DNA from 4 places in the Thalassotalea sp. LPB0316 genome. Region 2 is predicted to be linked to each of the others. Evidence: predicted binding sites of a transcription regulator. Region 2 holds the regulator's gene; each other region holds the start of a gene.
The links. Region 2 encodes sigma-54, which starts transcription at its own class of promoters, with help from an activator protein. Its sites were predicted from a motif close to GTTGGCACGNNNNTNGNNT; they were not measured.

Region 1: a site for sigma-54 is predicted at 1,475-1,493, ahead of LP316_RS13400 (FimV/HubP family polar landmark protein). Genes of this name have one in related genera too.
Region 3: a site for sigma-54 is predicted at 1,526-1,544, ahead of glnK (P-II family nitrogen regulator). Genes of this name have one in related genera too.
Region 4: a site for sigma-54 is predicted at 1,845-1,863, ahead of LP316_RS13765 (FlgO family outer membrane protein). Genes of this name have one in related genera too.

Annotation. Positions count from the first base shown of each region.
Region 1 covers NZ_CP062946.1:2,975,720-2,978,917, reverse strand. The annotation lists gene LP316_RS13410 (4-phosphoerythronate dehydrogenase) at 1-318, shown strand, start outside; gene LP316_RS13405 (aspartate-semialdehyde dehydrogenase) at 318-1,337, shown strand; gene LP316_RS13400 (FimV/HubP family polar landmark protein) at 1,569-3,198, shown strand, end outside.
Region 2 covers NZ_CP062946.1:1,435,561-1,438,758, reverse strand. The annotation lists gene lptB (LPS export ABC transporter ATP-binding protein) at 1-486, shown strand, start outside; gene LP316_RS06280 (RNA polymerase factor sigma-54) at 548-2,050, shown strand; gene hpf (ribosome hibernation promoting factor) at 2,074-2,361, shown strand; gene ptsN (PTS IIA-like nitrogen regulatory protein PtsN) at 2,367-2,819, shown strand; gene rapZ (RNase adapter RapZ) at 2,826-3,198, shown strand, end outside.
Region 3 covers NZ_CP062946.1:1,081,969-1,085,166, reverse strand. The annotation lists gene LP316_RS04825 (ammonium transporter) at 1-1,135, opposite strand, end outside; gene glnK (P-II family nitrogen regulator) at 1,153-1,491, opposite strand; gene LP316_RS04815 (HDOD domain-containing protein) at 1,728-2,570, opposite strand; gene LP316_RS04810 (DUF2797 domain-containing protein) at 2,667-3,198, opposite strand, start outside.
Region 4 covers NZ_CP062946.1:3,052,476-3,055,673, forward strand. The annotation lists gene LP316_RS13755 (universal stress protein) at 108-545, shown strand; gene LP316_RS13760 (LPP20 family lipoprotein) at 693-1,148, opposite strand; gene LP316_RS13765 (FlgO family outer membrane protein) at 1,158-1,796, opposite strand; gene LP316_RS13770 (IS110 family transposase) at 2,097-3,137, shown strand.

The sequences.
Region 1 (3,198 bases), 1.5 Mb from region 2:
TTATGTCGTGAGCTTGGTAAACCTGTGAGTAAATCACTAAAAGCGTTTTTACCTCAGCCAATGTTTGAGCAGGTAAAAATAAATCAGTCAATCAATGAAATTTTGCTAAACCCCTTGGTTAAAATGGTTTACGATGTAAGGCGAGACGATGCTATATTTCGTCAACAAATTCATTCGTGTGGTTTCGATAAAATACGCAAAACATACCCCGCTCGCAGGGAGTTTTCTTCATTGTCGGTAATCACACCTAGCAGTCCCAAGTCTGATTCGCTGTATCAACTTGGTTTTAGTCAATATGTGCAACAAGAGGAAGAATAATGGCACAGAAGTTCGATGTTTGCGTATTAGGCGCAACAGGCTTAGTTGGTAAAACAATAATTGAAATTTTAGCGCAAAGAGATTTTCCAATTAATAAGCTATACCCGTTAGCAAGTTCACGCTCGGCTGGTGAATTTATTGAGTTTAACGGTGAGAGCATCGAAGTGCTAGACGCCGATAACTTTGACTGGAGTCTCGCTCAAATTGGTTTCTTTTCAGCTGGCGGTGCGACTTCAAAACAATATGCACCGATGGCAGGTGAAGCTGGTTGTATCGTTATTGATAATACGTCAGAGTTTCGTTACGACCCAGATATTCCATTAGTTGTACCTGAAGTTAACCCTCAAGCACTCGCTGAATATCGCAATCGCAATATTATTGCCAATCCAAATTGTTCAACGATTCAAATGATGGTGGCCTTAAAACCAATTTACGATGCGGTAGGTATTGAGCGTGTTAATGTATCAACTTATCAATCAGTATCTGGTGCAGGTAAAGCCGCGATGGATGAATTAGCCAAACAATGCGCTGATTTACTGTCAGGCAAGCCGATTGAACCAAAAGCATTCTCTCGTCAAATCGCTTTTAACGTGATCCCACAAATCGACGTTTTCTTAGAAAATGGTTACACCAAAGAAGAAATGAAAATGGTTTGGGAAACCAAGAAGATTTTAGGCGATGAAAATGTGTTGGTTAATCCAACGGCGGTACGTGTGCCAGTATTCTTTGGTCACGGTGAAGCTATTCACCTAGAAACGAGTTCGCCAATTAGCGCTGAAGAGGTCAAAGCGCTGTTAAAACAAGCGCCAGGCTTGGTGGTTTGTGAAAATGATGAAGACTTCCCAACTCAGATAGGTGAAGCTAGCGGCAAGGATGAAACCTTTGTTGGCCGTATTCGTGAAGATATTAGTCATAATAATGGTTTAAATATGTGGATTGTTGCCGATAACGTTAGAAAGGGTGCCGCAACCAACAGTATTCAGATCGCAGAGCTACTTATTCGCGATTATCTCTCTTAGTGTATTACGCATGTTAGATGCGTTAAAAGACGATGAGAATAGACTAGAAACCTGTTAGGCTGTGCCTAATGGGTTTTTTTATGTCTGTAATTAATAAAAAGTGAGGAGCTCTTCACTATCTTAGTTATCGAGATATAATTGGAACAAAGTTTGCTAAGCTTTTAGTTAGACTAAAATTTTACTAATAAAGCCAATTATTTGGCGCATATAATAAGAGTTAGGAAAGCCTTAATGCATCGTACACTTAGTTCGCGTTTATTGCCTTTGTTACTGGGTAGCTTGTTGACCCTAGGTTCACTCTGTGTTGCTGCGCAAGAAGCCGGCGTTCAGATACGTGGTCCAAAATCATCAGATACTTCAGTGATCAAGCAATACGGTCCGATTACCAACGCTGACACCTTATGGAAAATTGCCTTAATGGTTCGCCCAGATCCGAGATTTTCTGTCTACCAAGTCATGCAGGCGCTTTACCTAAAAAACCCACAAGCTTTCAAAGAGAATAACCTTAACCACCTTGTTAATGGACAATACTTAAAAGTTCCTTCCTACGATGAAATAGCAGCAATAGATCCCGTTCAAGCCCAAGCAAAATCTGACAATGACGACAGTATTTGGGAAAAGAAAGTTAAGGCAGCGCCAAAAGTTGTCGCTAAAAAGGCGGCACCGGCAAATGTCGTGCAAAAACAAGATTTAGAGCAAGCGAAAAGCGAAATTAATCAACAGCTTGAAGATATTGGCAAAAGTCAAGTGCAACGCTTAGAAACCATTCAAAATGACGTATTAGATTCAATAGATGGTTTACAGGCTCTGTTACAGGAAGACGAAAAGCTCAAACAGCGATTATCAAATTTCGGTCAGCAGCTTGGCGAAATGCAGCAACAAGTTGCTAAAGGTGACGAAATCAAGGCTCAAATGGATAGCCAAATTAAACTTTTGCAAGAATTACTAGATAAAGCCAATGCCCGTGAGCAGGAGCTGATGCTTGAGAAGCAAAAAGCAGCACTTGAAGAGAGCAGCTTTATGTCGAGTATTTGGTTTACCATTTTAGTTGCAACTGTGCCTGCGGTATTAGTTGTGTCATTAATTGCCTTCTTTTTAATGCGCCGCAAAAATTCAGGGGAAGAATCCAAAACCGAACAAGCTGCTCCGGTAGCCGAAAAAGCAGCAGAAACACCGGCCGTCGCAGATGCTCCTGCAGATGAATTGGCACTTGACGGCGAACTATCACTTGATGACGAATTAGCGATAGATTTGGCTGAAGACGATGAGTTAAGTGACTTAGGTGAAGCAGACCTAGGTGGTGACGAATTATTCTCCGATGATCTTGATGATTTAGATGATGAACTGCTTGATGATGACGTTATTCATTTAGATGATGATCTCGACGATTTAGAAGATATTTCCCTTGATGATTTAGGTGACGATCAACCGCTTGATGACACCACTGAACTAGCCGGTGATGACATTGATGATATGTTAGACCAAACAGCTGACAGTGATGAAGGCGAAGTATTAGACGGTGGTGAGTTAGGTCAAGACATGCTTGATGACCTACTTGGTGGCTTAAGCACAGATAAAGACGAAGAAGAAACACCTGCCAATACCGAAGACGATATCGACGCTTTGCTAAGTGAAGTTAACGATGTGGTTGAAGGCAAAAAGCAACCAGAAGCAAAAGACGAACAAGCAGGTGAATCAGAAGAAGTCGCCGATCCGGACGACATTGATGCGTTATTGGACGGCGTTGCAGATGAGCAAGCTAGTGAAGAAGTCGCCGATCCAGATGACATTGATGCCTTATTAGATGGCGTAGCAGATGAACAAGCTAGCGAAGAAGTCGCCGATCCAGACGACATTGATG
Region 2 (3,198 bases):
GGCTACTTGCCGCAAGAAGCCTCTATTTTTAGAAAGTTGTCCGTGCACGACAACATCATGGCTATTTTACAAACACGTAAAGACTTGTCAGAGGTCGAACGTATTGAAAAACTTGAATTATTACTTGAAGAATTCAATATAGGCCATATAAAAGATAATACAGGGATGAGTTTATCTGGTGGTGAACGTCGACGTGTCGAGATTGCTCGCGCTTTGGCTGCTGATCCTCAGTTTATTTTACTCGATGAACCCTTTGCTGGCGTTGACCCAATTTCGGTTGGCGATATTAAAAAGATCATTTTGCACTTAAAACAGCGCGGTATTGGCATCTTAATTACCGACCACAACGTTAGGGAAACCCTTGATGTCTGTGAAAAAGCTTATATTGTCAGCCATGGTGAATTAATCGCCGAAGGTGACGCGGATCAAATTCTTGCTAATCAACAAGTCAGAGATGTGTACCTAGGTGAACAATTCACGCTATAGTTAAGATAAAGAAGTGACAATCACTTCGCGTTTGTAAATAGATAGGAATAATAAAAGCTACATGCGTCCATCATTACAACTCCGTATCGGACAACAGCTAACAATGACCCCACAGTTGCAGCAAGCAATCAGGTTGCTACAACTGTCGACATTGGATTTACAACAAGAAATTCAAGAAGCACTGGAAAGCAACCCATTATTGGAAGTTGACGAAAACGCAACCCAAACCAATGAAGAAAGCCAACCAGACAAGCTTGAAGAAGCGTTTATGGGTGAAAACCAAACGGCCTCGTCAAATGAAGGCAGTGAAGATCCTCTGCCTAGTTCCGATGAAGTAAATGCCAGTGATGGGTTGGAAAAAACCGATATTCCCGAAGAGTTATCTATGGATACTACGTGGGACGATAACTATAGTGCGAGTTTATCTGGCTCTAGCGCCGGCCCGCTGTCAGAAGACTACACCTATCAAGGTGAAACGACTGAATCTATTCAAGATCACCTACGCTGGCAAATGGAGTTAACACCGTTTACCGAAACAGATAAAGCCATTGCCACCGCTATTATCGATGCTATTGACGATGCTGGCTATTTAACTGTATCTACCGAAGATATTTTAGAAAGCTTAGGCGATGACGAGGTTGAGCTCGACGAAGTTGAAGCCGTACTCAAACGCATCAATATGTTTGATCCTGTTGGCGTTGGTGCGCGCTCAATTGCCGAGTGTTTATTAATTCAACTCAATCAATTTGACAAACAAACACCTTGGCTAGCAGAAACCAAACAAATTATCTCAGACCACATTGATTTGTTAGGTAACAGAGACTATCGTCAATTAATGCGCAAAACGAAATTGAAAGAAGATCAATTACGCGAAGTGATGAGGTTAATCCAAAGTCTTGATCCGCGCCCAGGCGACAGCGTGATAAAGTCGGAAGAGCAGTACATTATTCCTGACGTATCAGTAGAGAAAAAGAACGGCCGTTGGGTCGTAGAGCTCAATCCAGACACGGCGCCAAAACTGTCGATTAACCAGCAATATGCTGCAATGTCACGGTCAATGAAGTCGTCAGAAGATAGCCAATTTATTCGCTCAAACTTGCAAGAAGCGAAATGGTTTATTAAAAGCTTGGAAAGTCGCAACGATACCTTATTAAAAGTATCGAATTGTATCGTCCAGCGCCAACAAGCGTTTTTTGAGTACGGCCCAGAGGCTATGAAACCTATGGTGCTAAACGATATTGCGGAAGCTGTTGATATGCACGAGTCAACAATATCTCGTGTGACAACACAAAAATATATGCATACACCAAGAGGTATTTTTGAGTTGAAATATTTCTTCTCAAGTCATGTAAGCACCGAAAATGGGGGCGAATGCTCATCGACCGCAATCCGAGCATTAATTAAGAAATTAGTATCTGCTGAGCTACCATCTAAGCCATTAAGCGATAGCAAAATGGCCGACTTGTTAGCTGAGCAAGGTATTAATGTTGCACGACGGACGATAGCTAAATACCGAGAGTCTTTATCTATTCCACCGTCAAATCAAAGAAAAAGTTTATTGTAAACTTAGAAAAAAGGAAAAAGCTTATGCAAATTAATCTTTCTGGTCATCATGTAGAAGTTACCGACTCAATGCGCGAATACGTCAACTCAAAGTTTGCAAAGCTAGAACGACATTTCGATCACATCAACAATGTGCACGTTGTTCTAAATGTAGAGAAATTACAGCAAATCGCGGAAGCGACGCTGCACTTAAATGGCGGTGAGATCCATGCGTCATCAGACGACAAAGATATGTATGCTGCTATCGACTCGCTCGTCGATAAGCTTGACCGTCAAGTCATTAAACACAAAGAAAAGTTGAAAAAACATTAACTAAAATGAAGTTGCAAGACATTTTAACGCTGGACTGCACAATTTGTGCAGCGCCAGCAAGCAGTAAAAAACGCCTTTTTGATACTATTTGCGATGCTGCTGCACGTAAACTCCCTGAGACAAGCCAACACGATTTACTTCAAAGTCTTACCCAGCGCGAGCAAATGGGAAGTACAGGCATTGGCAACGGTATCGCCATTCCGCACGGCCGCTTAATCAACGGCAAGCATGCGGTGGCAGTGTTAATAACCACTGAACAGCCAATCGCTTTCGATGCGATAGATAATCAACCCGTTGACATTTTTATTGCCCTTTTCGTGCCTGAAGCTAGCTGCCAAGAGCACCTTGCAACCTTACAAAACATTGCCCAACTATTTAGCGACAAGAAGGTCGTTAAAAATATTAGAAAGTGTCAAGATAACCACCAGTTATTTGAAATTATTCAAGAAGCCTCATAGGAAAATATGAAATTACTCATTGTTAGTGGCCGATCAGGGTCAGGGAAGTCGGTTGCTTTAAGAGTACTTGAAGATTTAGGTTACTATTGCGTAGACAACATTCCGCTAAACTTGTTACCCGCGTTAACCCATACCGTAATCAACGACTATGAAAATGTCGCAGTGTCACTCGATGTGAGGAACTTACCTAAAGATCCTAACGATATTATCGAGGTACTCGACTATTTGCCCAATGCTGTTGAACTCAGCGTCTTGTATTTAGATGCCGACGATTCAGACCTGATCAGACGATTTAGCGAAACCCGACGCCTTCACCCCCTAATCAAAGAAAACATGGCACTTGATCAAGCGATTGAACTTGAGAAGCAGTTACTTGAGC
Region 3 (3,198 bases), 350 kb from region 2:
AGATAGTCCAAACGACTAAGCTTGCGACAAATACCCAACCGAAGATAACTAATGCGCCGTATAATTGGCTACCAAAACTAGCGTCTGCATTGCTAAATGGTACGATCATCACACCGAAGAAACCTACAACACCGTGAACAGAAATAGCACCTACTGGATCGTCAATCTTCACTTTGTCAAAGCCAACAATAGAGAATACAACTAATACACCAGCTAATGCGCCAATTAATGAGGCAAATAATGGTGATGGTGAAAGTGGGTCTGCAGTAATCGCAACCAAGCCCGCTAAAGCACCGTTTAAGATCATGGTTAAGTCAGCTTTACCCCAAACCGCTTTGTTTAGTAATAATGCTGCTACTGCACCTGCTGCTGCCGCTGCATTTGTGTTTAAGAAAATTTTACCAACAGCAGTAGCGTTTTCAGCGTCAGACACCATTAACTGAGAGCCACCGTTAAAGCCGAACCAACCCATCCATAAAATGAATGTACCTAAAGTTGCCAATGGCATATTTGATCCAGGAATTGGGAACACTTGACCGTTTGCACCGTATTTACCTTTACGAGCACCTAGTAGCAATACACCAGCTAGTGCTGCAGCGGCACCCGCCATGTGCACAATACCAGAACCGGCAAAGTCACTAAAACCAGCTTCTGAAAGGAAACCGCCACCCCAAGTCCAGTAGCCTTCTAACGGGTAAATAAAACCAGTTAATACGACAGTAAATACTAAGAATGCCCATAACTTCATGCGCTCAGCTACGGCGCCAGAAACAATTGACATAGCAGTTGCAACGAATACTACTTGGAAGAAGAAATCTGATTCTAGTGAGTGATCTGCATCTGCTGCCTGCGTGCCGATTAACGCACCAAGGCTAGGAATAATACCGCCTTCTGCGTTATCTACGTACATGATGTTGTAACCAACAAGTAAGAACATGACACAAGCAATTGAGTATAAACAAATATTTTTAGTTAATATTTCTGTGGTGTTCTTAGAGCGCACTAAGCCTGCTTCTAACATGGCAAAACCTGCTGCCATCCACATAACAAGTGCACCCGAAATTAAAAAGTAAAACGTATCTAGGGCGAAACGAAGCTCCGTCACCGTGGTTGATACTGTTGCTAACTCTTCCATCATTAATCCCCTTATTGTTATATAGCTTGTGTATCTAATTCGCCGGTGCGAATTCGTACTGCTTGTTGAAGGTCGTAGACGAAAATTTTACCATCGCCAATTTTACCTGTGTAAGCAGCTTTACTGATTGCTTCAACTAAGCGCTCTACCACATCTTCATTCACCGCTACTTCAAGTTTAACTTTTGGTAAAAAGTCAACTTGGTACTCGGCACCACGATATAGTTCGGTATGACCTTTTTGACGTCCGAAACCTTTAACTTCGCTAACCGTTAAACCTTCTACGCCAACCTCTGAAATGGCTTCTCTTACATCATCAAGCTTAAATGGCTTTATGATCGCACTGACAAGTTTCATGTTATTTCCCCTACAAGTGTTTTTTTATATCCTGTTACAAACCCTGTGCCAGATATTAAAAACATTTAAAAACAATAAGTTAAACAAACAAAACAATATAAAACCACTGACTACGCACCATGTTGGTGCTATCAAAAAGCCTGGTTGCACAAACTTTAGGCATAAAAAAGGCAGCTACATGCTGCCTTAACTAGAAAAAAATTTATTTCAATTGGGGTAACCCGAACCGGGGTTTATTAGTAAATCATTGCTGCACCCGGGTTGAGTATCGCTAATACATCAAAACGCTCCAAATCACATACTTTCAGCGCTTCATCAAACGCCGATTTATCTAACCCCATCGCTTCGTATAACTCTTCGTTGACGACTTCTTGGTAAAACATGTTGGGGAAATATGTGTTTTTGGCCATCACGCGCTTAGCAACATACAACAAGTTAACATCATTAATACTGTAATCGTCTTTGTGCTGATCTTGCTTCTTAATAGGCTCTATTAAACTGATTGGCAACTGCCAACACTGTAGTAGATGAGCGGTGCACTCACCAAACGTAAAGTTAAGTGTTTCTTGCTCTCGTAGCCAAGGGTATATTTGCAAATCTTCATAAATATCAACAATCTTTTCAGGGGATATTTGCTTAACCACCAACTCACCTAAGTTGTGTAGTAACCCCAATATGAATAAACGCTCGCCTCGAGGAACATTAAGCTGTAATGCTAATTGTTTAATGATTAAAGCGCAGTCGACACTTTTTTCCCAAAACTGGGTCAGATATTCAGCATCTGCATCAATTTTTTCAAACGCTTTAGCCGTAAAGTGAGCGATCACTAAGTTGTACACTTCTGTGATACCTAGCACTAAAACAGCTTTAGATATGGTATCGATTTTACCTGGATAATTAAAAAATGAACTGTTGGCAAGCTTTAACACAGTTGCCGATAATGCAGGGTCAAGGAGTATGACATCAGCAATATCATCGATTGTCGACGACTCATCATCTATCAGATCTTTAATTCTGATAAAGGAATCAGACAATACAAAGATTTCGCTTGCTTGTTCCGCATATGCCTTTGCATCCATTAAACATACCCCTAAAAGTCTACGTGTTTAATCATTTAGATAGAAACCAAATCAATAACTTGGTTAATCAACAGTTTTAAGTATAGCTATTATCAATCAGTCTTCAATCACTTCTGCACTTACGTGATAAGAAGTAAACTTCCGCATATTAATAACGCCCGTATCAAAAATCAGGTATTGTCCTTTAATACCCTGCAAAATCCCTTTAACCGTTGGGGTTTTATCAAAATTGAATGAGTTAATTTTGTTTAAATACTGCTCGACAGGAAAAGATAAACTGATCGGTTGTTCATCGAGTAATTCAATCGCATCCGCTCCAAATCTGCGGCGTAAAGCTTCGATAGCCTCGTTAATCAGTGGTAATAACTCTTTTGCTTTGGCTTTTAAATCAACTTCCTCACCGTCACCTTTGAGCATAGCACGCCAATTAGTTTTGTCAGCGATATGCTTGGCTAGCTCAACTTCGACCAATCCCGATTGCAGGCGAGTATGTACCGCGAATAACGGCAGCGCCTGAGTCGCGCCCTGATCAATCCAGCGCGTCGGAATTTGCGTATGTCGAGTAATGCCAACTTTTAAACCTGAGGTATTCGCTAAATAAACATAATGTTTTATCATGCAGTTGGCC
Region 4 (3,198 bases), 1.6 Mb from region 2:
GAACAAAATGCCAAACAAAATACTAAGCAAAAGCTTGATCTAGGGCATAAAAGCGATTTGCCGAAACAGCATCTCATTGTTATTGTTAATTAAAGGAGGAAAACAAAATGAAAAAGCCTTTATATATTGTCGGTGTTGATGGTAGCGAGTGGAGTGAAAGAGCGGTGATGCGCGCTATCAACCTTGCTAAACAAACAAATGCACAAGTCGAGCTAATTTCGGTTATTGAATTTGGCAAAATCCAACCCATTTTAATGGAAGGCAACGAGCCTTATGTTATCGATAAGGGTAATGTCCAAGACGAAACCCTAGAAAAAGTCATTAAACCTTTACTCGATACATACCAAGACAGCGGTGTTGAGATGAGCTATCAACTGCTTTGGGGTGATCCCGTTGATGTTTTGCATGAATGTGCCAAACACGAACGCGCCAACATGCTATTTATGGGCCGCAGAGGTCGCTCAAGGTTTGTCGATATTCTGCTCGGCAGTGTTGCTAATAAAATTGCGCACAAAGCAGGGATCCCTGTGGTTTTAGTTCCTTAGCGATAGCGGCAATAAAAATAGAAAGCCAAATGCACAACAATATGTCGCACTTTTGGCTTTATGTATCTCTGAATTTAGCTTACCTAGTCAGCTATTAGCCACTGAGCTAAGTACGTATAATGTTCTTAGCTTAGTGGCTGGTACTCTTTACCAAGAATAGGTTACATCTTTAACTCGTTTTTCAACATGCATCACTTCATACACGTGATAAACATCCTCAAAATCTAATGCTAGCTCAGTTGTGTAGGTATCACCAACGGGATAACTTTTGATCACCTTTGCACCTCTGATAACCCCTTGGATTTTTGCCGTTAACACCTGATCCGCAACAATTAAATCTGCCATGGTCGTACTACCGGTAATTTGTTGACCATAAACTTGCTCTGCGAGCTCGGCATATGCCGCAATTTTTGACGCGTTAATCGCCATTAACATGCGCTGCGTTTCATTATCAGACTTTTGCAGACTTATCGGCGCATACCCTATTGCCGTTAACACGGGGAATTTTTCAGGTTTAACGCGCTCATATTGCACGTGCTTATCAACACTAGAGCAGCCAGCAACCATTGCCGTTAGAAATAGTGCTATCAAGATATTTTTCATTATTTGCTCCTATTTCGCTTCATTGCTTTTTTGAACAGCTTGAGAATCTCGATACAGCTTGCCATTTTGCATTTTTACATTTTGTTGCTGTGATATCTGCTCACCGATCACCCAATCAGGAATGTACGCTTGTGAGGTTGCGACAACAACATGAGATTGCATGCCAATAATTTTGGCATTAACTAACACACCGCCATCTTGTTTGGTCATAGTACCGGTAACAACATAGTCAATTAATTGGCGAGCCGGCAATTGTTGCCAGTCTCTACTTTGAACAAAATCACCCTCGGGCGTTACCCGAATACTACCTGTCGTTTTATAATCAATCACCGTTAGGCCATAGTGTTGTAACTCATAGACCAAACTTTCAGCCAATTGATTACCCAACCAATGAGTTGACTCTAGATCATCTAAATTTACAAATGACGCAACCGCCAGCGGCGTTTTTGATGAAACGTAATCACTTGATTTAACTAAGTTATTAGCCATAGCTTTGACAACATCATTGATTGCGTGCACAGGCATATTCGCCGTAGTAATTTGCTCGCTTGGTAGCTGTTCATGAGCGTAATAAGCTGATGTTGGTTGTTGTGAAGATGAGCATGCTACCAGTAAACTTGGTAAAGCAATTGCAAGCCAGTGCTTCATAAATATTTCCCCTTAGTGGGTCGTTATTTGTCTTTACTAGTAGAGTTTAAGCATTTTTTACGCCAACTCTTGAATGCTGGAATGTTGGAATGCTGGAATGTTGGAATGCTGGAATGTCGGAATGTTGGAATGTCGGAATGTTGGAATGTTGGAATGTCGGAATGTTGGAATGTCGGAATGTTTTATACCTTTATACCTTCAACAAAAGATTCCCGATTAAAACACCTCGATGTATGGACTCCCTCCCTCTGGGGGAGTAACGTAATAAGTGCCTAAACTTTTACCTTGGAGTCCATACAAATGAATAATAACGTTATTGCCATCGATTTAGCAAAGTCTTCTTTTCATGCCTGTGTTATAACAGATAAAAACAAAGTGCTCACAGATAGAAGTTTTACTAGGGCATCATTAACTAATTGGTTAATTAAGCAGAAACCAGCGACCGTTGTCATGGAAGCCTGTGGCTCTTCACATTACTGGGCTAGATTTGCAGAGCAACACGGTCACAAGGCAAAAATCATCCCGACCAAATCCGTTACCCCCTTTCGCCAGGGCCATAAAACCGATAAGAACGACGCCTTGGCAATAGGCGTAGCTTCAAAACAACCGAGAGTAAAGTCTGTAGCCATCAAAACCGTTGAGCAACAAGGTTTACAGTCGATAGAAAGAATGCGTCAACATCTGAGTGACCAGTTAACAGCAATGAGTAATATGCTTAGGGCGTTAATATCTGAATTTGGCATCACCATCCCCAAAGGTATTTCGGCATTTAAAAAGCGCATTCCTGAAATACTCGAGGATGGAGAAAACGAGCTGCCTTTTGCTTTTCGAGAGCAAATAAGCAATATGTATCAACTGTATTTAGTTATCGAAGCGCAAGAGCAACACATTGAAAAACAACTAGGCTTACTGATTAAACAGCAAGCGCAATGCCAGTCTCTAATGGCACTAGAAGGTGTCGGGCCGGTTAATGCGCTTGGCCTTTATATTGCCCTTGGAAATCAAGGTAGTAGTTTTAAAAATGGGCGAGAAGCCTCGGCTTGTATAGGCCTTACACCGAAGCAATATAGTACCGGAGGAAATATTGTACTCGGTACCATAGGTAAAAAGTGTGGTAACAAACGGCTACGCTCAACGTTAATCCAAGGTGCTTTGGCTTATGTGAAAGTCGTGGATAAACGGCAACCTAAAAACAACAAAGAAATATGGATTAAACAGTTGATAGCAAAAGGTAGTCTTAAAAAAGCGGCGGTAGCATTAGCCAACAAAACGGTTCGAACCGCTTGGGCGATGTTAAGCCATGATAGTCAATATCAAAAACCAGCTGAGCTACACCACTAAATTAGACAACCCATCAATTAAGTTATAGGAAATTACATCTTTATTTAATGCGATTAAAAAA